DNA from 4 places in the Paenibacillus hamazuiensis genome. Region 4 is predicted to be linked to each of the others. Evidence: riboswitches for the same ligand, from Rfam matches in the RefSeq annotation. Region 4 holds a riboswitch; each other region holds the start of a gene.
What was found. Region 4 has a riboswitch for cyclic di-AMP ahead of MYS68_RS29095 (C40 family peptidase). Riboswitches for the same ligand answer to the same signal wherever they lie in the genome.
Positions count from the first base shown of each region.

Region 1: it holds a riboswitch for cyclic di-AMP, as region 4 does, so the genes downstream of both, MYS68_RS27370 (hypothetical protein) here and MYS68_RS29095 (C40 family peptidase) in region 4, are expected to answer to the same signal.
Region 2: it holds a riboswitch for cyclic di-AMP, as region 4 does, so the genes downstream of both, MYS68_RS14715 (stalk domain-containing protein) here and MYS68_RS29095 (C40 family peptidase) in region 4, are expected to answer to the same signal.
Region 3: it holds a riboswitch for cyclic di-AMP, as region 4 does, so the genes downstream of both, MYS68_RS18915 (APC family permease) here and MYS68_RS29095 (C40 family peptidase) in region 4, are expected to answer to the same signal.

Region 1 covers NZ_JALRMO010000001.1:6,301,994-6,307,625, reverse strand. The annotation lists gene MYS68_RS27390 (MFS transporter) at 1-1,070, shown strand, start outside; gene MYS68_RS27385 (hypothetical protein) at 1,143-1,508, opposite strand; gene MYS68_RS27380 (hypothetical protein) at 1,505-1,672, opposite strand; gene MYS68_RS27375 (MFS transporter) at 1,912-3,153, shown strand; cyclic di-AMP (ydaO/yuaA leader) riboswitch at 3,230-3,371, shown strand; gene MYS68_RS27370 (hypothetical protein) at 3,545-3,871, shown strand; gene MYS68_RS27365 (DeoR/GlpR family DNA-binding transcription regulator) at 4,360-5,121, shown strand; gene MYS68_RS27360 (zinc-binding dehydrogenase) at 5,205-5,632, shown strand, end outside.
Region 2 covers NZ_JALRMO010000001.1:3,321,759-3,327,390, forward strand. The annotation lists gene MYS68_RS14695 (spore coat protein) at 1-141, opposite strand, end outside; gene MYS68_RS14700 (hypothetical protein) at 171-404, opposite strand; gene MYS68_RS14705 (SPL family radical SAM protein) at 567-1,508, shown strand; gene MYS68_RS14710 (hypothetical protein) at 1,587-2,093, shown strand; cyclic di-AMP (ydaO/yuaA leader) riboswitch at 2,267-2,407, shown strand; gene MYS68_RS14715 (stalk domain-containing protein) at 2,407-3,222, shown strand; gene MYS68_RS14720 (polysaccharide deacetylase family protein) at 3,346-4,050, shown strand; gene MYS68_RS14725 (hypothetical protein) at 4,105-4,617, opposite strand; gene MYS68_RS14730 (hydroxyacid dehydrogenase) at 4,808-5,632, opposite strand, start outside.
Region 3 covers NZ_JALRMO010000001.1:4,351,237-4,356,868, forward strand. The annotation lists gene MYS68_RS18910 (alkaline phosphatase family protein) at 1-819, opposite strand, end outside; gene MYS68_RS18915 (APC family permease) at 1,138-2,970, opposite strand; cyclic di-AMP (ydaO/yuaA leader) riboswitch at 3,078-3,231, opposite strand; gene MYS68_RS18920 (hypothetical protein) at 3,368-3,661, opposite strand; gene MYS68_RS18925 (ArsB/NhaD family transporter) at 3,674-4,951, opposite strand; gene MYS68_RS18930 (AI-2E family transporter) at 5,382-5,632, opposite strand, start outside.
Region 4 covers NZ_JALRMO010000001.1:6,628,606-6,634,237, reverse strand. The annotation lists gene MYS68_RS29100 (helix-turn-helix domain-containing protein) at 1-973, opposite strand, end outside; gene MYS68_RS29095 (C40 family peptidase) at 1,178-1,651, opposite strand; cyclic di-AMP (ydaO/yuaA leader) riboswitch at 1,655-1,793, opposite strand; gene MYS68_RS29090 (hypothetical protein) at 2,069-2,881, opposite strand; gene MYS68_RS29085 (M1 family metallopeptidase) at 2,892-4,931, opposite strand; gene MYS68_RS29080 (ABC transporter ATP-binding protein) at 5,300-5,632, opposite strand, start outside.

The sequences.
Region 1 (5,632 bases), 330 kb from region 4:
CTGAATTTGGTATCAACAATGCAGTGATCGGCACCGTGGTTACCGCCACACAATTGTGTTATGCGCTGGGTTTGTTCTTCCTGGTTCCGCTTGGTGATTTGCTTGATCCGCGCAGGCTCGTAACCGGGATGTTGGCGCTCTCGGCTGTCGCTTTAAGCATTGTGGCGTTTGCTTCGAACAGCTTGGTACTGTTTGCCGGAATGGGACTGGTCGGGTTTTTGGCCGTCGTTGCCCAAGTCCTTGTGGCGCTTGCGGCCGACCGGTCGTCCCCGGATCGCCGGGGACAGGTCATCGGACTCGTTACGTCCGGTATCGTCATCGGCATTCTGCTGGCCCGAACGTTCTCCGGAACAATGGCCGATTGGATGGGCTGGAGGTCCGTCTACATAACCTCCGCCGCAATCACCGTTTGCATGGCCTGCGCTTTCCTGATCGTTACACCCGCGGTGCGGCGGCCGTTCCGAAAAATCTCTTATCCTGATCTGCTGCGATCAGTTAAAGATTTATTCATGCAAGTTCCTCTTATGCGGGTTCGTGCCGCACTTGCGTTTTTCATTTTTGCAGACTTCAGCATTTTATGGTCGTCCATGGTGCTGCCGCTTAGCTCTTCGCCCTTTTCGTTAAGCCATACCGCTATCGGGCTGTTTGGTCTTGCGGGCGCAGCGGGCGCTTTAGCAGCCGGCAGGGCGGGGAAGCTGGCCGACCGCGGGTTGGGTGAACGAACGACCGGTGCGGCATTGCTGCTGTTATCGGTTTCCTGGCTGCCGATCGGGTTATTGAACAGCTCGCTGTGGTTTTTTGCCGCAGGGGTCGTCATGTTGGACTTTGCGGTGCAGGCGGTGCATGTTACGAATCAAAGTATGATTTTAAGCGTTCGTCCGGAAGCGAGGAGCCGCATGACCGGGGGATATATGATCTTTTATTCCTTCGGAAGTGCATCGGGAGCGGCGGCTTCTACGTCCGTTTATTCATGGGCGGGATGGCACGGGGTATGTATACTCGGGGCCTTAATAAGCGTAGTTGCGCTGCTTTTTTGGGCATGGACGCGCCGAACATCCGGCGGGCAGTGAAAAATCAAAACGGAGCGGCCGCGGAAAACCCGCCATCGCTCCGTTCTAAACCTGTATAAAAGCACGCCGGTTTCAGGGGTTCGTTTGTCTTTGGTTAACCTTGCCCAGAAGACCCGCTAATCCGGCGATCCCGAGAAGCCCCAGCCAGCCGGGGGAATACCCGCGGGTTTGGCCGTTTGCCGGTATCGCAAGGGCCCTCGTCTCGTCGCCGGTTGCGCCCCAGCGGCCTCCCGAATAGCCATACAGATCCACTTGCTTCCCGTCAGGGGTCGTATAAATACCAGGGCCGTAAATGATTTGAGGAGGGCTGGCCGTCGACCAAGGCAAATTGGCTCCGGCGTACGTGCCGGGTACCGCGGGTGCCCCCGCTTCCGCCTGCACTTCGGAACACCAGAGGAGACAGGACAACAACAGCGCGGGGATTACTGCGCTTTTCATCGGGGAGAAGCCGGCTTCGCCGCTTGCTTTGCCGAATTTTTCACTTTTTCATCGCTCTCGGCGAATTCGGCGTCTGTGCGGTTAGCTGAAGCGGCCTCGATCCAATCGCCGGCGTCGGCGGTGACGTCGAGATTTTTCATGCCTTCCTGCGTCTTTTTATCCATGTTATATTCGCCTCCTTGTTCGTAGGATGCCTTTCGGACGGCTCATTCATTCCCGAAGCGTGAATGACAACAATCGTTCAAGCAAATAATGAAAATGGTTATCCATCCATTACGTTTACCGGACCACCGGAAACTCGCTAACCATAACACCGGAAATAATGCGATCGAAAGGTGGCTGCGTAGCAGTGGAAGCAACGAAAAAATGGGACCTGGTCTCGCTCGCTTCTATTCCGCTCAACATGACATTGGGCAATTCCATGCTCATTCCGATTCTTCCCGCCATTCGCAAAGAACTGGGGATCAGCTCCTTTCAAGTAAGCATGATTATTACCGTTTACTCGATTGTGGCGATTTTTCTGATCCCCATTGCAGGGTTTCTTTCCGACCGATACGGAAGGAAAAAAGTGATCATCCCAAGCCTGGCTGTAGCGGGAGCGGGAGGGCTCTTGTCCGGCATTGCCGCCCTATGGCTGGAGCATGCTTACGTATGGATTTTACTGGGGCGGCTGCTGCAGGGAGTAGGTGCGGCGGGAGCGGCTCCGATCGTCATGCCTCTCGTCGGCGACATGTTCAAAAAAGAATCGGACGTAAGCGAGGGACTCGGGGCGATCGAAACGGCCAATACGTTCGGCAAAGTGCTCAGTCCGATTCTCGGTTCGCTTTTGGCTGCAGTCGTGTGGTATGTTCCATTTTTTGCGATACCGGTATTTTGCCTGGTCTCGCTTGTCATGGTCGGTTTTTTGGTCAAGGTGCCGAAAAAGCGGGAGCAAGAGCCGCCAAGCCTCGGGCGGTTTCTCAAATCGATCAAACAGGTATTTGGGGAAAAAGGCCGCTGGCTTTATGCGATTTTTGCGATCGGCGGCATCTTCATGTTTGTCCTCTTTGCAGCGTTATTTTATTTGTCCCAAATACTCGAAGATCTATATAACATCGACGGTGTTTTCAAGGGGGCCCTGCTTGCGATCCCGACGGCGGCGCTTTGTTTGTCCTCATTTACGGCAGGAAAGTGGATCGGGGAAAACAAGCGGCGGATGAAATGGGTCAACTTTTTCGGCGCGTCTCTGGCAACGGCGGCGATGCTTGTATGCGGATGGTTTCGCAGCGACTCGATCTATATGCTGTTTATTTTCATGACCTTGGGCGGCATCGGTATCGGAATGGCTTTGCCCTGCCTCGATGCGATGATCACGGAAGGGATCGTAAAGGAGCAGAGGGGGACGGTATCCTCCATTTACAGCAGCATGAGGTTTATCGGGGTGGCCGCCGATCCGCCGGTCGCCTCTTTGCTGATGGAGCAAACGCACAGGATGCTCTTTTTTACGATGGCCGGGGTTGGTGTATTGGCCGCATTGCTCGCCATGTTCGCGATTAAACCGAAACAGTACGGAGGGAAACCGAAGCCGCCCCGGAAAAGGGCAGTGTCCGAAGAGTCCGGGAAGGAGTATATTTTCCGGCTGACCAGAAAGGGCGGAGCGGGGTAAGCGGCGGCATTCGTGCTAGAAAGTGATTAACCCAGTAAATATTTAACATATTGACTTGATCGTGGTTGATTTATATGATTAAGTTACGCTTAATTTCCGGATGATCCGGAAAGCGGGGGAACCAACGTTTTTGGGGCGAATCATGCATTCTGGCATGTAGGGGACCATCTTTGCCCGAGCCCGGCAGCTAACCTCGTCAGCAGTGGATGGGTCGCCTTTTTACAATGTGCATATTTTTTTGCATAAAAGACCAGACCCGAATACGGGTCTTTTTTTGTCTCTTTTGGACCCATGGCGGCTTCAGGGTGGTTAGCGTGATTTTTTCGCGCGTGTCCTGGCTGGATTTGGGTCTTTTTGCAGTTTCATCGATTCTTTCATCCGGAGGTGGCGTATGGTCCAGCGAATATCCGCATCTCATCTGCACGAGCTCACCGATCAGCAAAAGGAAAAGCTGCGAACGCAATGGGCTCCCGAAGAAGGGGAGTATATTGCGATTGGCGATCATGAAGAAATGATTTATTACTTAAACGGGGTGGAGAAGCATAAATCGCTCCCGCTATTAACCGTCGGACAAATGATAGCATACCTGACTGAGCATGAAGCTGGTTTTTGCATGCAGCGGGATTCGGAGGAATGGGTCGTACGAATGTCCGCGATGGAGGAAAGGGAGGAAGAATTATGCGATGCCCTGTGGAATGTGATGAAAATCGTGCTGTGACATAACGGGGAGCGGCCGCGGCATCATAATTTCATTGATCATCTCCAACTTACTTCATTTTTCATAACTTCCCCCATCCATTTTGTTTTTCAAGGAGGCTCTGCAGAAGCCTCCTTGAATTACGCAATTCATTATTGCCGATTTCCAGTATAACCCATAAGGCCCGGCGTTTCTATTTTCAACCGCAAGCAGCGGGCAGAACCTCCCCCGCTACTCCCAACAAACGGACAAATAGCACTAATAAAGGACCTGGCGGCGTTTTTTTCGCCAGTTTTCATACCAAGACGCGCGGCATCGCGCCATGAAATGTTTATTTTTGCGCAAATGAATTTGAAAATACGCAGTACGTGCCCCTTTTAAATAAAAGCATATTGACAAGATTGACAGTATGGCGTTACTCTAAAGATGTAATACGAGCATAAATGAACATAAAATAAACAAAAAGAAGCGATTTTGATGTTTGTTTCTGCGGGTGAGGGGTGACGCAAGTGTTGGCGGCAGAAAGAAAGCTGAGAATCGTGGAGCATGTCAGGCAGCACCGTGTCGCTTCCGTGGTGGCTTTGGCCGTCGAATTCGACGTGCATGAAGCGACCATTCGCCGGGATTTGGCGGAGCTTGAGCAGGAAGGACTGCTCAAACGAACGCACGGCGGAGTCATTGTGGAGCAGCTGACGCATAACGAGCCGCCGTTTAACGAGCGTTCGCATGCGCAGCTCGAGCAGAAAATGCGCATCGGCAAGCTGGCGGCCAATCTGGTCGAGGACGGCGAGCATATCATCATCGACTCCGGCACAACGACGCTGCACATCGCCAAAAACCTGGTCCATCGCTCGAATCTGACGGTAGTGACCAACGACATCAACGTGGCGGCCGAGCTGCGCGATGCGCCGGGAGTGAAAGTGACGGTAACCGGAGGGGAGCTGTATCCTTCCAGCTACATGCTGAACGGAATGTTTACCGATCAGGTGCTGCGGTCGCTGCACGTGTCCAAAGCGTTCATCGGCACGCCGGCCATTCATCCGAAGCATGGCCTCATGCATCCCGAAGCCCAGCTTGTGACGGCCAAACAGGGAATGATCGGCGCCGCGCAGGAAGTGATCGTCGTGGCCGACGAAACGAAGATCGGCAAGCTGTCGCTGCACACGGTCGCGCCGAATTCGGCCATTCATACGTTAATTACGAACAAGGAGCTGCCGGAATACGAGGCCAAGCCGTTTCGCGACGCCGGCATCAACGTGCTTCTTGCCTGACCCTTCGGTGAAGCTTTCGCGACCGCTTCGGCGGCCGGAAATTCATATACTTTTACGAATAACATACGGAGGTGTTTCTGTTAGTGGCAAGCTCAACAACCGGCACCGTGAAATCGCGAACATGGCGGTTGACCCAACCGCGCGAGGTTCAAGAGGTGATTGTAGAAAGGGAGCTGCGCAGCGGTTATGTCGCGGTGGAGCCTACTATCGCCAGCATCTGCCACGCCGACCTTCGCTACTTCGGAGGCATGCGCAAGCCGGAAGTGCTTGCGAAAAAACTGCCGATGGCGCTGCTGCATGAAGGAATTGGGACGATCGCGGAAAGCGCCTCATCCAAGCTCCCCAAAGGAGAGAGAGTTGTCGTCGTTCCGAATTTGCCCGGATACCTGCTCCAAGATATCCCTCCCGAAGAATGCTGCCCGGCATGCCGAAACGAAATTGAAGACAACTACTGCTACCGCTCGCAATTTATGGGCAGCGGCTTCGACGGGATCGCCCAAAGCAGGCTTGT
Region 2 (5,632 bases), 3.3 Mb from region 4:
CCGAACCTCCGGCGTCGTCGCCTCGGTAAGGGCCACCGCGCAATCCTTGATGCCCGTTTTAGCGGCAATCAGCAAATCGTTTGCGATCACCTGATCGGTCATGCTGCCCATCCCCGTCATATTTTCCAGCAGCGTATTCATAAGATCATCTCCGTTCGTCATTGGTTATGTCATACTTTGGATAAAATTGCGGAAAGCTCCTGGATTGCTTGCTTGGATTGCTGTACATCCTGTTGAAGCAATGTTTTCAATTCCGGGTCGGAAGCCAGCGCTTGCATCGTTGCGGATTTGGTCAGGCAAACATTTTTGCTGGACAAAAGCTCTCTCATCTCCAAAATCTCATGCGTCGCCAAGTTGACGGCTCCAATCGTTTGCGCCTGAGGGGATTGCGTCGTCGCGTTCATCTGTTGCACCTCCTTTTGCAAAAGACCTGCCGAACACCACCTTACTTTTTGCTTGTTTCCGCAAGCTTATGCGGCAGGTCCTGTTTTTTCCACTTGCATAAAACCGTTCGGATAAGATACATTAAATACGAACATATATTCGCTATTATGAGGTGGAAAACGATGAGCAAACCGGTAACCTTTGAACATATCCGCTCGAAAACCGCTTTGAACCAAGTAACGGCCCCTTCCATGCCTTTTTCCTGGTCGCTCAATCCGTATCGCGGCTGCCAGCATGGCTGCAGCTTTTGCTATGCCCGCTCCACCCATTCGTTTCTCGGCATGGAGACGGACGATACGTTCCAAAAGCATATTTTTATCAAGGAAAACGTGCCCGAGGCGCTGGAAGAGCAGCTGCGGAAAGCGGCAAGAAGCCGCGGCGGGTTAAAGAAGTTCGGCAAAGTCGCCGTCGGCACGGCGACCGACCCGTACCAGCCGGTGGAGGCGAAAGCCCGGCTGACCCGGCAAGCGCTGGAGTTGTTCGCCCGCTACGGAGTCCCGGTCAGCGTGACGACGCGCTCTCCGCTCATATTACGCGACATCGATTTGCTTCAAGCGATCCCGGACGCTACTGTCAATATAAGCCTCAATACGCTCAATCTTAAAATATGGCGGGACTTCGAGCCGTTCACCCCTTCCCCGCTTGAACGGCTGAAAACGATCGGCCGGCTGGGAGAGATGGGTATCCGAGCGGGAATTTTTATGGCTCCGATTTTGCCGCTTTTGATGGATACGGAGGACGAGCTGCGCCGGCTGCTCGGCGAAGCCCGCTCTTATGCGCCGCGCTTTGTCATGCCGTCGTATTTACGCCTGAATACCCGGGATGTCAAAGTCTGGTTTTTCCAGACCTTGCGTACCGGCTACCCACACCTGGTGGAGGAGTATGCTCGTTTTTACGCATCGTCTCCTTATTTGCCCGCCGATTACCGGAAAGAAGGAATCGCCCGCGTCAACACCTTATTGGAAGAGTACGGATTCATCTCGTACGAACCGTACTCGGGACGGGAAGGCGACGAAGACGAAGCGTCCGAAGAGAAACCGGTGCAGCTCAGCTTCGCTTTTTAAACATCGCCCGTTCGCATAAGCAGCCGCTTCCTGAAAAAAGATATAGGTGTACCTAATCTTAATAAAGGAGCGACTTTCATGAACGCATTGAAAAGCGTTGCTATCGCCGTGCTGCTCATGGCAGGTTTGCCGATGACGGTCATATCCGCGGAATCGGCTTCTGCAAATACGGCTTCCTCCGCTTCAACCACCCGCAATAATGTCGTCACGAACAATAGCGATTACACGCCGTACGGTTCGCTCGGTACGGCGGGTCATTTGGGCACTTTCGGCAATAACGGAACAGGGCCTGCCGGTCTCGGCAACCGCGGCACCGATGCGACGCCGGTCCGCAATTTTGCCGCCCAGCAGGGGACCGGGTATGCAGGAGGGGATAACATCCGGCCCAATTCGATCGGATATGCCGCCGACGGCTCCGTTACCGGCATCACGTACGGAGGCCAGCGCGGAACCGCGTATCGCGATAACAGCTACACCGCCACCTCTGTGGATAACCGGACCAATTACGATTGGGTCGGCTGGCTTGGGCTGCTCGGCTTGCTGGGCTTGTTCAACCGGGGAAGGGCGGGCGAAAACCGCGGATAATAACCGATCCCTTTCGAAAACAGCTTCCTGCCTTTAAGGGAGCTGTTTTCCATTTGCAGCCGCCTATAAAAGACAATGCAGCCGGGTTAAATGTCTGCCTTCAGACGAATTGGTGATTATAGGAAGCAATTGGCACATTTTATACATTGAAACCATTCGGGTACTGTGGTACTTTTTATAAAGTGTCGAATCCAATACGGAAAGTATTGGTACGGGGGACGCTTCGCAATTGGGGTGAATGCAAGATTATTCAAGCTAGGGAAACCTCTTCCCGAACCCGTCAACTAACCTCGGAGGCAATAGGAGGTAAGCTTTGAACAAACTGATAGCAGGATTGGTTTTAGTCTGCTCGATGGTTTCTTTACATTTGTCCGCCCCTGCCCCGGCTAAGGCCGAACCGCTTTTGGCAGATGACGTGAAGGTGCAAGTTAATGATGAGCTTGTGCAATTTCCCGATGCGGAGCCTTTTGTGGACGAGAACAGCAAGCTGCAAGTTCCGGTTCGTACGATGACGGACAAGCTCGGCTATTCGATCGATTGGCAAAAGACGGGCGAACAAATCAAATTAACCATCGCCGGCAAAAAGAAAACAATTGCTTTAACGACGGGAGATTCCACCGCTGTCGTTGACGGCAACAAGGTAAGCTTGGGCACGCAGGCCCGCATTTTGAACGGCCGCGTCTATATTCCGTTTCGCTTCATCTCCGAAACGATGGGAATCCGGGTACAATGGGATCCGGACAATCGGATCGCGATTTTGAACGAGGACGGCCAATATCACGCTCCGGCCTGGTACGCCCCGAAGTACGATAAAATCGTCGAGGCGAAAGCGACGGCGTACACCGGCGCTGCCAGTGAAAACGGAGGCAGAGCGGCAGTCGATTATTTCGGCAACCCTCTGCGGATCGGCACCATTTCGGTGGATCCTAACGTCATCCCTCTCGGCTCGCTCGTCTATATTGAAGGCTATAGCTATGACGGCCTTCCGCAGGGTGGCATGATGGCCAGAGCGCTGGATACGGGCGGCTCCATCAAAGGCAACAGGATCGACATTTTTGTCCCCGGCACACAAAAAAAAGCTTCCGAGTTTGGTATTCAAAATGTAAAAATTTACGTGTTGAAGAAATAAGCTCGAAAAAGCGGCCGCATCCCCGTGCGGCTGCTTTTTCTTGCTTTTTTTGTCATGCATAAGGACATTTTCCCCTATGAGATAATACAAAGGCGAGATGTGCTTACAAAGGGGGGCGGAGCCTTGAAGTCATGGAAACTTCGGATGGCTGTGTTATTGCTCTGCGGTTGCTTGACCGGCGCACCGCCGGCTGTCGCGGGACCGCGCAGCGAGGTTGTTTTTAATATCGAGACGGATCAGAAGCTTATCGCACTGACGTTCGACGATGGCCCTAACCCGGTATACACCCCGCAAATTTTGGACCTCCTGAAGGAACATGGAGCCAAGGCGACGTTTTTCGTATTGGGCAAAAGGGTGCAGTCGTTCCCGCAAATCGCTATTCGCGAGGTGAACGAGGGTCACGAAATCGCCAATCATACGTTTGATCACCATTTTTTGAAAAACGTATCTCCCGACAAGCTGAAGGAGGAGATTCGCCAAACGCAGGAGGTCATTTTCGACATCACCGAGCAAATGCCTCACGTGTTCCGGCCTCCCGGCGGATTTTACGACGATGCGCTGATCGATTTGGCGCGCGAGGACCATTTTACCGTCGTCATGTGGTCCTGGTATCAGGATACGAAAGACTGGAGGCGGCCGGGTGTGCGCAAAATCGTCGATACCGTGCTGAGTAATGTGCATAACGGCGATATCATTTTGTTTCACGACCTCGAAGGGGATTGCAGCCAGACGGTGGAATCGCTCAGGCAAATTTTGCCGAAGCTCAAGGAGCAAGGCTACCAGTTCGTTACCGTGACCGATTTGATGCAGCGAACGTACGGCAAATAGTTTGGGTATTAAAAAAAAGCCTTTCAAGCGGGCGAACTGCCCGCCTGGAAGGCTTTAATAATTTCCTTTCATTTTTCTCCGCACCCAGCGGTATACGAAATAAATAACAACCGCCCAAAAGGCAATTCCGAGCAGAGAAAAACCGGTATTGACCGGATAGCCGTAACCTCCTCCACCGAACCAGCCGAACGGATGAAACAGGCTGCCGAGCAGCGTCCCTGCGGCAAGCCCGCCGAAAAAACCTCCGAACCCCGTTCGGGCCGGAGTTGCCGCCGCTCCGCCGGGAGCCGTATTGCGCGGGTTCCCGGTACCAACCGTATTCGGGTTGCGCGGCCCCGTCGTATATCCCGCTCCTGTACGCGGGGCCGTCGTCGTGCCGCCGCGGGACGGGGAATAGGTGGAACGCCCCGACCTGTAGCCTTGAGTTTCGTATGTGCCGCTTTCCGTTTGCTCTACGCGATCCACCTGCTCGCCTGCGGCTGCAATGGCCGGCGTTTCGAGCAAACCGGCGTGCAGTTGAGCCGCCAATGCGAAGCATAAAGACAAAATCAGACTCCGGCGATGCAAATGAGGCCCTCCCTTGTTGTGCATACTTTGTATGAATAGTAGTATCGGCAGAGCAAAGAACGAGTATGCGAAAATGATGCCAAAATCAAATCCCCCTTTCCACAAAATTGGCTGCGCAAAAGTTCTAACACTAACAAAAATCCCGCCCAATGGACGGGATTTAAAATGTAACGTTGAAGACTCCGGCTGTTTACGCCATGACTTCCCACATTCTTTCGCTCACTTCGTAAACCGTCTTTTCATTTTGCAAACCGCGGATAATATCTTCCACGACTTCCTCCATCAGCGCAAGATGCCCCTGCACCGTAGCACCGGCTACGTGCGGAGTGATCAGCACGTTCGGCAGCTTGCGAACAGGATGGTCCGCCGGAAGCGGCTCCTTCTCGAACACGTCGAGCGCCGCGAAAAACCGGCCGCTTTCCAGCGCCTCCATAAACGCCTGTTCGTCAAGACATTGCGCACGGGACGAGTTGATGAAGATGGCTCCGTCCGGAATGCGCGCGATCAACTCGCGGTTTAACATTCTCTCGGTTGCCGGCAGCTTCGGAACGTGCACTGAAATAATCGGGCAGCTCATCACTTCCTCCAGCGATGCCTTTTTCGCATTCAAGTTCGCTGCCGCTTCATCGGATAAGTACGGGTCATAGATCAGAATGTTCGCATGGAACGGCGCAAGCAGCTTGATAAAGGCCCGTGCCGTCGAGCTGGCGGAAACGATGCCGACCGTGCTTCCGGTCAGCTCCCTCCCCTTCAGGCCGAGCTCTCTCCACTGCCCGGCACGGAGCGATGTGTCCAGCGTCGGCAAATAACGTAATGACGCAAGCAGCGCCGCTAGGCAGTATTCCCCGACGCTGAGGGCGATGCGGGGCGCCGCAGAATAAACGCGTACTCCGCGGGAAAAAATTCGCTTCGGAACGAGGTTTTTCACCGTACCGGCCGCGTGGCCGACCGCGCGCAGCTTGCCCGCCTTCTCCAGCGCCTCCTCGGTCAAGCTCGGCGAACCCCAGCTTGTCAC
Region 3 (5,632 bases), 2.3 Mb from region 4:
CATCGACGTGAAGCTGACGGTGCTGCGAGCCGGATAGACCGTTTGCATATGTGTGTACTCCGTACCGTTTTCACATAAGTAGTCGAGGAAAGGCGTCTCCGCCGAAGCAAAGCTTTCCTTGCGCAAACCGCCGATGACGATGACGATCACCTTTTTGGCCATCGCCGCGCCGCCTGCCGGGAAGCGCCCGCGGGTAGGCCCGTTTGATTCGGCGGGCTTCCAGTCGAACAAATACCGGTGAATCGCCCAGCCGTATACGGCGATGCAAAGCGCAAATCCGACGAGCGCCAGACGGCCGCCCGAATCGGTATGTCCTTGAACGCCGAATTCGGCGAACTTGTCCCACAGCATAACCAGCAGCAAACATTTGGGCAGCTGCTCCTGGACGTTTCCGCTTGTCGAATCGCTGTTTTTCAAAGCGAGCTTCCACAGGTGCAGCACATTCGGCCTTAAGGAACGGCTCTGCAGACGTGAACGTGAAGGCGCGTAAAACAACGCGACAAACAATAAATAAAGCACGACGGTCAAAGCAGCCAATGAAACGACGGTTGCCTGCCATATGAGCAAAAAAGCGGCCAGCGGAATCCATAAGTAGTTCCGCAAAAACAGCGGAAAATCGAATATATAGTAAGCTGCGAATAACGGAAAGAGGCCTAGAAAACCGAGTCCCGCCGCTTTCCAAAACGATCCCAGCCCGAAGTCAGGCATATGGTAAAGCAAAAAAACGGCGGTTGCGAAAATCGGCGTAAAAAGCTTTCCTTCGCGCAGAAGATCTTTGTATCCCGCCGAAGCGGGTGCCGGCATCAATGCTTGCTTCATCAGAAATTGCTCCGTTTCTACCCAGTAAACAGGATAATAACGCCAGTATATCACATATTTCCCTGACGTGGGGAGACACTAACGAACCGGAAAAGTAATGTGATTTTCCTATTGACAATGATTCTCATCCATATTAAAATAAAATCATCAATTGATAATGATTTTCATTACCAACAGCCAACCTCATCATTCTGCTTGCCAAAGCGGATGAACATGGAATCCCAACCTCAAAACCTCAAGACGAAGCCCCTTCCGCCTGATGGCAGAAGGGGCTTCTCTTTTTCGCCGGAAAATAACGCCGTGCTGCAGGATGCCGGTTTAATCATGCAAATGGTAGGGAACCGTAGCGACGATCATATCTTTGCGTTTCAGCAGCTTCGACCGGATGCGCCGCGCCGACTGGTTGTGCAGCAGCCTGTGCCACCATTTGCGAGTAATGAATTCGGGGAGCAGCACCATGACGGTCTGTCTTTCGCTGACGTGCGAATCGATTCTGTCCGCAAATTCGATAAGCGGCTTAATGATCGCGCGGTAACGGGATTTAAAGATGACAAGCCGCACGCCCGGATTCCATTTTTCCCATTTCTCCTCCATCTTCTTTTCATCCTCGTCGTTAAACGCCACATAAAAGGCGATCACATTCGGCGAAAGCGATTTGGCATAGGCGATCGTTGTTTGCACGACCCGGTGAATGCCGGCGATCGGAATAATGATGACCGATTCCTTTTGCGGAACCGGGTCGTCCAGACATATGCGCAGTTCCGCGGCAAGATCCTCATAATGGCGGTATATTTTCGTAATAAAAATAAGCAGGATCGGCGTAATGAAAATAACGATCCAGGCGCCTTCGGCGAATTTGGTGACGCTGAAAATAATGAGCACGACAAGCGACAACAGCGCTCCGACTCCGTTGATCGTCAGCTTGCGCCGCCAGCCCTTAGGCCTTTCCGTGAACCATTTTCGGACAAGTCCGCTTTGCGCCAGCGTAAAGGAGAGAAACACCCCGATCGCATACAGCGGAATCAGCGCATCGGTTTTGCCGCCGAAGATAATCAGCAATATACTGGCCAATATGCCGAGCGTCACGATGCCGTAGTTGTAGGAAAGCCGGTCCCCGCGATTGGCGAACATGCGCGGGAAGTTTTTGTCCGTCGCCATGATCGACGCCAGTATCGGAAACCCGTTAAAGCTGGTGTTCGCCGCCAACGTCAAAATCAGCATGGTCGCGAACTGCGTCGCATAATACACCGTGCCGCGGCCAAATGCATGCTCCGTCACCATCGACAGCACCGACGTATGTCCCTGCGGATCCGGGGCTATGCCGTAGGCGAGCGTCAGTAGAGTGATACCGCCGAAGACGACCGACAGCAGCGCTCCGAGCGATACGAGCGTGCGCTTGGCGTTGGTTGTCGAAGGCGTGCGGAAATGAGGCACCGCATCGGAAATCGCCTCGATCCCGGTCACAGCGGAGCAGCCCGAGGAGAAAGCTTTCAGCAGAACAAACAGCGTCAACCCCTGCGGCATTACCTCAGGCACCGCCAGTTCCGTCGATACCGCTTCGGCGCCGGTGACAAGGTCCCAGGCGCCTTTGCCGAGCAGCAGCAGCACGCAGCCGATAAAGAAATAAGTCGGCAGGGCGAACACGCTGCCGGATTCGGAGGTGCCTCGAAGGTTCAGCCATACCATGAGCCATACGAGCAAAAGGGTGATTTCGACGATGTAAGGCACCGCCTGCGGAAAAGCGGAGGTAATCGCCTGAACGCCGGCCGATATCGAGACGGCTACCGTCAGCGTATAGTCGATCAGCAGCGACACCCCTGTCAGGCGTCCCCATGTCATACCCAAGTTTTCCTTGGCGACCATATAGGCGCCGCCGCCCTGCGGATACGCTTCGATCACCTGACGGTAGCTCATTACCAGAATGCCGATCAGCAAAATGATCGAGATCGCCACGGGCAGCGAAAAATAAAACGCGGCGATCCCGACGGTGGCCAGCTCCAGCAATATTTGCTCCGTGCCGTAAGCCACGGAGGAGAGCGCATCCGACGACAGGATCGGCAGCGCCTTCCAAACCGGCATTTTTTCCGATTCTAGCTCGCTGGTCTTAAGCGGTTTTCCGAATAACAGCCTTTTCAACGTATACTCAGTCATCTCATCCAATCCTTTTTCCTGTTATCGTTGCCTGAATATCGCTGCAGGATGAGCGCACAACAAAAAAACACAAGGGTAGCACCTTGTGTTTTTGTCACCGGTTGTTCTATCCTTCCCACGAGCGCTTACGAGGTTAGCTGTCGGATTCGAGCCGTGAGAAGCAGCTCTACGGGCGCGGATGACGCCCGATTCACCCCATATTTCGTTTGGTTCCCCCGCTTTTCCCGAATGGTTTCAGGGAAAATTCAGCGTTTTTCATATTCAGTTGCAAAATGAAGTTTACTCCCCGTATGAAGGAAAGTAAAACAGGAAAAAGATCAGCTTGACGTTGGCGTTATTCACGGCGGCTGAAAATAACGCTTACATAGCTTTTGCTCTCACCTTTGCTTGCATTCTCTCACGAATTATGGCTGATTTGTGACAAAAGGCCGTATTTAAATAAGCTGAGCATGAAGTCCAAATAATAGTCCTTCCGCACGATAATTTGGTAATCGCGATTCGGGTGAACGTAAAACAAAACATCGGTCAGCACGTCGTTCCGCTCGAAATCGTAGCGAATTTTCTTAAGCGCCTGAGCCGCTTCCTGCCCGTCCTGGTCTTGAGATAAAATCCGAATGCGAAACTCCGTGTCGGGACCGTTACTTTTTTCCGAAATCTCCAGGCATTTCTTGTCATAATCGTATGAGATCATAGCATCGCCACCTCACAAATATCGGATAAGAATATACAGATTAGCGATCACAATCGACATAATCATAAGCGGGAAGCCGATCTTCAGGTAGGTCATAAACGAAATCGGGTGCCCTTCCTTGGAGGACAAACCGGCTACGATCAAATTCGCGCTGGCCCCGATCAGCGTGCCGTTCCCGCCGAGACATGCGCCGAGCGCCAGGCTCCACCACAACGGCTCCAGGCGGTCGACCCCCATCAGCCCCATCTCCTGAATCATCGGAATCATCGTCGCCACAAAAGGGATATTGTCCAAAAATGCCGAAGCAATCGCGCTCATCCACAAAATCAGGAATGACGCTTTGGCCACATCGCCTCCGGTGACATCGATCGCATACTGCGCCAGCTTCGCGATGACCCCGGTTTCAATCAAACCTCCGACGAGGACAAACAAACCGACGAAGAAAAAGATCGTCGTCCACTCGACTTTGGCGAGCGCTTCCTCCATATGGTGCTCGCCGGTGAGCAGCAGCAGCAGAAAGGCGCCGGCCAAAGCGACGGTTGCGGATTCCAGATGAACGATCTGATGCACGAAAAATCCGCCGATCGTAAGTCCCAATACGGCGAGGCACTTCCTGAGCAGCTTCGGGTCGGTAATCTCCGCCTTCTCGTCGAGATCCATGACGCTCAGCCTCAGCTCCTCCGTCGTCTTAAGCTGCTTGCGGTAAATCCAGACCAACAGCGGAATTGTCGCGAATAAAATGAGGAAGGCAATCAGGCTCAGGTTATGGATAAACGCCATGAAGGTCAGTTCCTTCACCGCGCTGCCGATCATAATATTCGGCGGATCTCCGATCAGCGTTGCGGTGCCCCCGATGTTGGAAGCCATGATCTGCGAGATCAGGTACGGCACCGGATTCACCTGCAGCTGCCGGGTAATGCTGAAGGTCACCGGCACCATCAGCAGCACGGTCGTGACATTGTCGAGAAACGCCGAGCCGACGGCCGTTACCAAGCCTAGAGCGATAAGGAGGCGCACCGGATCGCCCTTCACTTTTTTCGCCGACCAGACGCCGATGTATTTGAATACCCCCGTATCCGCCGTTATACTGACGATCACCATCATGCCGATGAGCAGCCCGAGCGTATTGAAATCGATGTGATGCAGCGCCTCCTCCTGCGGAACGATGCCCAGCACGACCATCAGTAGGCCGCCGATCATCGCGACTATGGTCCGGTGAATCTTCTCCGAAACGATGAGTCCATAAATAACAAGAAAAATACCGATTGCTAGCAATGCCTGTTGTTCCATCCGTTTACATCCTTTCTCATCCCTAAAAATGACAAAGAGGAGCCCTTGGTGACAGGCTCCTCCAAAAACCAAAAACTTATTCACTTGTAGTTGTGCTGCGCAACCTTATATTCATACGGATAAAACCGGGAATGGTTTCATTTTTTTAAAAGCTGCCGCCCGTAAAGCGTGCCGGGCACAGGTTTGCGCCAGCAAACCATGCCAGGCAGACGCGAGCCCGCCGCACGCATTACCTCCCCACATCATCGCTCCAAAAGTAAAGCGTGTCGGGCATCCGATTTTTTGAGCCGCAGGCGAAAAATCGATGCCGGGCAGGCGCGAACTAGCAGCGAGCATTACCTCCTACGGGCGGGTCCAGGGCGCCCGAGCGCCTGGGGTCCCCCTTAAGGGGGATTTAGGGGGTGTCGCTCTATTTAGGGGGTGCTCCGCTCTATTTAGGGGGTGGTTGTCTATGCACATAGTACAAAAACACATGCTGCAAAATAACTTTCATCACGGCGAAAAACGGCACCGCCAAAATGAGCCCGATCACTCCGGCCAGCTCCCCGCCGACGAGCAGGGCGAAAATGATAATCAGCGGGTGCATGTGCAGCGACCGCCCCACCACCTGAGGCGAAATCACATTGCCTTCCAACACCTGGCACACCAAATTGACGAACGCCACGAGCATAACCATTTTCA
Region 4 (5,632 bases):
TCTCGTTCAGACGCCGTATGGGGGAGTACATCCGGTTGCTGATGATCCAGGCAAGCAGGCCGACGACGAGGAAAACGACGCTGCAGGCCACGACGGTGCCGACGGCGATTTTGCGGGTTTGCCGCGTCATCTCCTCCAGCGAAATGGCATATACGTAAGTCCAGCCGTTGTATGGCGAATGCACGTAAGAAAAGACCATGTCTTTGTCGCTTACCTTGCCGTGCAGAAATCCCGAAGTTTCGCCGACCTGCCGAATCCGCTCGGAAATAAGCGCATTCATCGGATTAAAAGGAACGACCTCCTGATCGCTCTTCGCCAAAAAATCGACCCCATCCCGGTCCAAAATATACATGCGACCGAGCTGCTCCGTACTGCCGGCAATCAGCGTCCGGAACTGCGTCTTCAGCATCTCGATGATCAGAAATCCCCGGGGCTGCTGGGTGAAGGGCAAAATCGGCAGCTTCTGCACCATGCGAATCGTTTCACTCCGGTTGCTGCTCCCGTCGCCGCCGCCGGTCGGCGGCGCGTATCCGGTATCCCAAAACATATTGTTCGGCCGCTTGGCATATGCCGCAAGATCGTCATGCAGCGGATGCCCGCTCAAAGGAATAACGGAGGTAAAGCTCATCAGCCAGTCGTGCTGCAGGTCGACCAAATAACCCTCGTTAATTCCGGGAAGCGTTTGCAGATTATAAAGACCCGTATAAAGGTTTCGGATTCGGGTCAGGTCCGTCACGTCGATCGTTTCACTCAGCGACGAGGTGACCAGCTGGGAGTTCGCAAACTGAATAGCCGTCAGCTCAAGCGTCTTCATGGACTGCTCGATGCGCATTTGCGTCTGCGAAAGAAGCTGCATGTGGCTTTCCTTCGTCTTTTGCTCTGCGTCTCCCGCCGCAATATAATAGGAAAACAAGCCTAAAGCCAGCACGGGGATGGCCCCGATCAGCAGGCTGAATGCCAGGAGAAGCTTCATATATCTGGGAATCTCTCTTATTTTTTTGCTTCCTGCAAGCATGCGGAACTCGACCCCTCTTACGGTATAAATATAGTATACACTGGCTGGCGGACGAGGCAAAGAGAGGTTTTTTTCCACCGGTCCTAAAGACATAAAGCCCTTCAGAGCGCGCCGTCCTTCACAAAAAGGGATCGCTCTGAGGGGCTTTACCGGGTCGGCTCCTTACGGGGAGTCGGTCATGACTTGCTCGTACTGCTCGTCCGAAAGGACGCGGCGGGCGGTCACGTAACGTTTCTTGTAGTAAGAATCATCCAGCTTCGTTACGGTGATTCCCTTGTTGGTGGCGGAGTGGTAGAATTGGCCGTTCCCGACATAAATCCCTACATGCGAGATTCCTTTGCCATCCGTATTGAAAAATACGAGATCGCCCGGGCGAAGATCATCTTTGTCCACCCATGTGCCTTCCTGTGCTTGATCCTTGGACGAATGAGGCAGCTTCGTGTTGAAGAATTTCGCGAAAATGTAGGACGTGTAGCCGGAGCAATCAAAGCCTTTCTCGGTGGTGCCCGCGTACTTGTACGGAGCTCCCATCACCGAATTGACCGCCTGGCTCAGCGGCGTTTCCGCGAAAACACTGCCCGCTCCGATGGAGACGGACATCGCCAAGGTAAACACGAGTACAGCAAACTTTTTCAAAACAAGTTCCCCTTCCTGTGCCTACGAGGTTAGCTTTAGGGTTCGGTTGAAGGTTCCCTATGATCACTTGAAATCGAGATCAATTCACCCGGAAGTGGTTCCCCCGTTTCCCTCTGGTGAGGGAATTCGGCAAGTTTTTCTTGTTGATTTTGTTGCTGGTACTTCAAATTCGTCAAAAAAAGCGAAATTCCTGCTCGGGACACAAAATTTTCACAAAAAACCTCGAAAAAGGTACGTTTATCTCCGAATATCACCTGTTTTTAGGACTAGCTCTTAAAATCAGACGACAGATCGCCAAACGCTTGTTTTATGCGGGTTTTCTGCGCAAAAAAGAATCAGGCCCCGCCTCTGTAAAGAGACGGAGCCCGATCCTGTGTCAAATCCTGCTCTATCTATACGATTGTCGATTTCGACAATTTACGCCTTCGCCAGCCAAATCCGGTATTGGGCCGAAATGGCCCATACTTTGCAAAACATTTGCGCCAGCCGGTATGCCTGGTACCCGAGCAGGGCGAAAAATCCGGCCCATATCATTGAAGCGGACATGACGACCGCGGTCAGGAGGAAGCCGACGAGCAGCAGCAGGATGGAAGCGCCGAGAGCAGGCAAAATCCCCCGGCCCATCGTGAGCAGACCTTCCCAGGAGGGGCGGCCGCCCGTTATCGAGAACTGCAGGTACATGAAGACCAGATGAAGGAGATATCCGTACGCCAGGTACGCCGCAAGGATCGGCAGCAGATCCGCCGCGATCGACTCGTAGGTAAACCGGGTCTTCAGCACGCCGGCGGCGGAAGGGAGGACCCACCACAGCGGGGCGAGCGTAAGCAGCATCCGAAGACCGTACAGGCCGAGAAACGGCACGGCCAATTGGCGAATGCCGCGGAAGAAGCGATAGCCGGAATTGAGATCGGTATGGTGAAGCGAGAAGAAGAGGCCGGCGTTCAGCAGCGGAGTCAGCAGCATCCGGGTGACGAGCAGGACGAACGCCCACCAGAGGTACGGTTGGAGCAGGTCGGTTTTCGACAGCTGAAACTGGCTCTCGATCCAGAAGAGACGGGCCGCTTCGCGGCCCATGTCGGCTCCGGGATAACGGTGAAGCAGCGGAACGATGATGGAGTAGACGAGCTTGTATAAAACAAGTCCCCATATCAGATTGTAAACGAACAGGGCGATGACGGCGAAAGGCTGCTTCCACGCCATGTTCCAGCCTTCCTTGATTGTTATTAGCATCTTCTTCACCTCACCATGCGACCCAGCCGAACAAGGTCTCAATAAATTTGACGGAGCCGAGATTCCAGCGCATCGCCAGCTTCGGGTCCACGTTCGTTCTCATAAAGCTGTTGATATGTTTGTTCTCGAGCACGTTCGTATAATGGGGATCGATGGCGACCCAGTCGACGGGGGAGGAGTGCGTCAGCTTGAAAATGACTTCGCTCTCGGTGCCTTCCCACACTTTGCCGGTTTGCGAGCCGTCGGCGAAATGGAATACGATCGGAACGTGGCCGTAGCTGCCGCCGAGCTTGCGAATAAGCACGCTCGATTCGTAAAGCGTGAGACCGTCATGCTCCAGCGGTTTCACGCGGATGCCGTCGACCGCGAAGTCCGTCATCATGCCGCCGAATACATATTGCTTGAAAAAGTCGTCCCAGCCCGCCTTCGTCGTATCCTCGACGATGCGCTGAAAATCGGCCGTAGTGGGATGCTTGAATTTCCACTGCTGGAAGTAGTTTTTCATGATGCGTTCCATAAGCTCCGGGCCGACCTGCCGTTCGATCGATTTGAGCACCAGCTTGGCTCGGGTGTACACGTTTTCCGCATACTCGTCGTGTCCCTTGTACTTCCAGGCAAGCTGCTTGAGAGGCTCCGGTGCGGTAATGTAACTTGACTCGACCGGCAGGTTCGGACGTACGCCGTATTCCGCCTCCATCAGCTTATCTTCGGCATAAGAGGTGAAGCCTTCATCGAGCCAAGCTTCCTCGAACTCGTTCGACGCCACCATGCCGTACCAAAACTGATGGCCGATTTCGTGAACGAGCACGCGCTCCAGTTCCAGATCGGGCTTCTCTTCCTCGGCGGCCCAACTGGTGATCAGCGTCGGATATTCCATCCCCCCGGCGCCATTGCCCCCCTTCGGAGGAACCACGATCGACAGCGTCGAGTACGGGTAGCTGCCGAACCACTGCGAGTAGCGGGCGAGCGCTTTTTTGGCGGCGGTCATGTAGCGGGTTTTGAGCGCTTCGTGGGACGGATCGAGGTACAGCTTGATTTTGACCCCGGGCAAATTGGCAGTCGCATACGGCTCTTCGACGTAGACGAAATTCGGCGAGGCGGACCAGGCGAAATCGTGCACGTCATCGGCGTAGAAGCTGTATGTTTTCCATTGCCCGTCGTCGACCGGAGGTCTCGTCGGGAAACCCGTCGCGGCGACCGTATATTTGGAAGGCACTTTCACCTTCACTTCATAGATGCCGAAATCGGCGTAAAACTCGGAATTGCCGTGATACTGGTGAATGCTCCAGCCTTCTTCCGCACGCCCCCTTGTTCCCGCCGGCTCATAGACGGCGATTTTCGGGAACCATTGTCCGGCCATAATAAAGTCGTCCAGGTAGCCCATGCGGGCAAACACGGTAGGGAGCTGTACGGTAAAATCGGTCCGCAGCGTCAGCTTCTCGCCGGGGGCCACCGGCTTGGGCAAAGTGACCTTGAGCAGCGTGCGGTCCTCCTTGTTGCCGTCATCCGGCTGGACGTATTCGGCGCGGATCAGCAGGTCTTCTCCGGTCAGCGTCTTCATGGAGAGAAGCTCCATGCCGCCGAAGCTGCCTTCCTTCGCTTTATCGCCCCGCAGCTGGCCCCCGGATTCCTTCATAAACGTCGTTTTTTTCGAAGCGAAGGCATTCGGGTACAGATGAAAGTAAAGTTCGCTTACTGGCTTTGCGCCGGGGTTTCTCCAGGTGAGCGTTTGCTGGCCGTCCAGCTTCTTGTGCTCCGCGTTCAGATCGACGGTCATGTGGTATTCAACGATGCGGTCGCTTAGCGGCTTGGGGGCGGGGCGCTCCAGGGGCTTCGCCGGCACGGCGGGCGGCAGCGGGCTTTCTGTGGCCGGCATCACCGGCTCCGTAAGCTGGGCCAGCACGGCGGCGGCGGGTGACTCCTTGAAAGGAATGGGATCGCCAAGCCCGGAAGGCTGCTGCAGGAGCGAGCCGGCTATGAGTGTCGTGCTCGTGGCGAGCAGAAAGGCGGTCATCCATTTGGCGAAAGGATGGGAGAGAGCGGTTTTCATTACTTTTTCACCCCGTTGACAAGCATCTACAGCATGTATATGTGGGCAAGCCGGGGAATATATCTAACGCTCCATGAAAAAATGGGACAAAGCGGAAAAAGGCCGCTCCCGGCGTAGGGAGCGGCTTGAGGAAGAGATGCGGCGGGAAGGGCCGAGAGGAGGAAAAATCGTCTCTCGGCCGCCGGAACAAGCGTCAAGCGAGACTGAGAGCGGGAATGGGCGCTCTCGGCCCGGTTATTGGGCCGCGGCGGGAGGCGGGAAGAGCCGAGAGGAGGAAAAACCGTCTCTCGGCCACCGGAACAAGCGCTAAGCGAGACTGAGAGCGGGATTTGGCGCTCTCGGTCAGTACGTTGTGGCCATTACCTGCTTCACATAACCCTGCGGAATTGGCTGTTGTACAGCTCGGCGTAGAAACCTTGCCGTGCGAGCAGCTCCTCGTGAGTGCCCCGCTCGATAATCTGCCCGCCGTTAATGACCAGAATCATGTCCGCCTCGCGGATCGTGCTCAGCCGGTGGGCGATGACGAAGCTGGTGCGCCCTTTCATCAGCACGTTCATCGCCGCTTGAACATGCATCTCCGTGCGCGTATCGATGCTGCTGGTCGCCTCGTCGAGAATGAGGACGGACGGATTCGCGAGGATCGCCCGCGCGATCGTCAGCAGCTGCCGCTGCCCCTGGCTCAGGTTGCCGCCTTCGGCCGT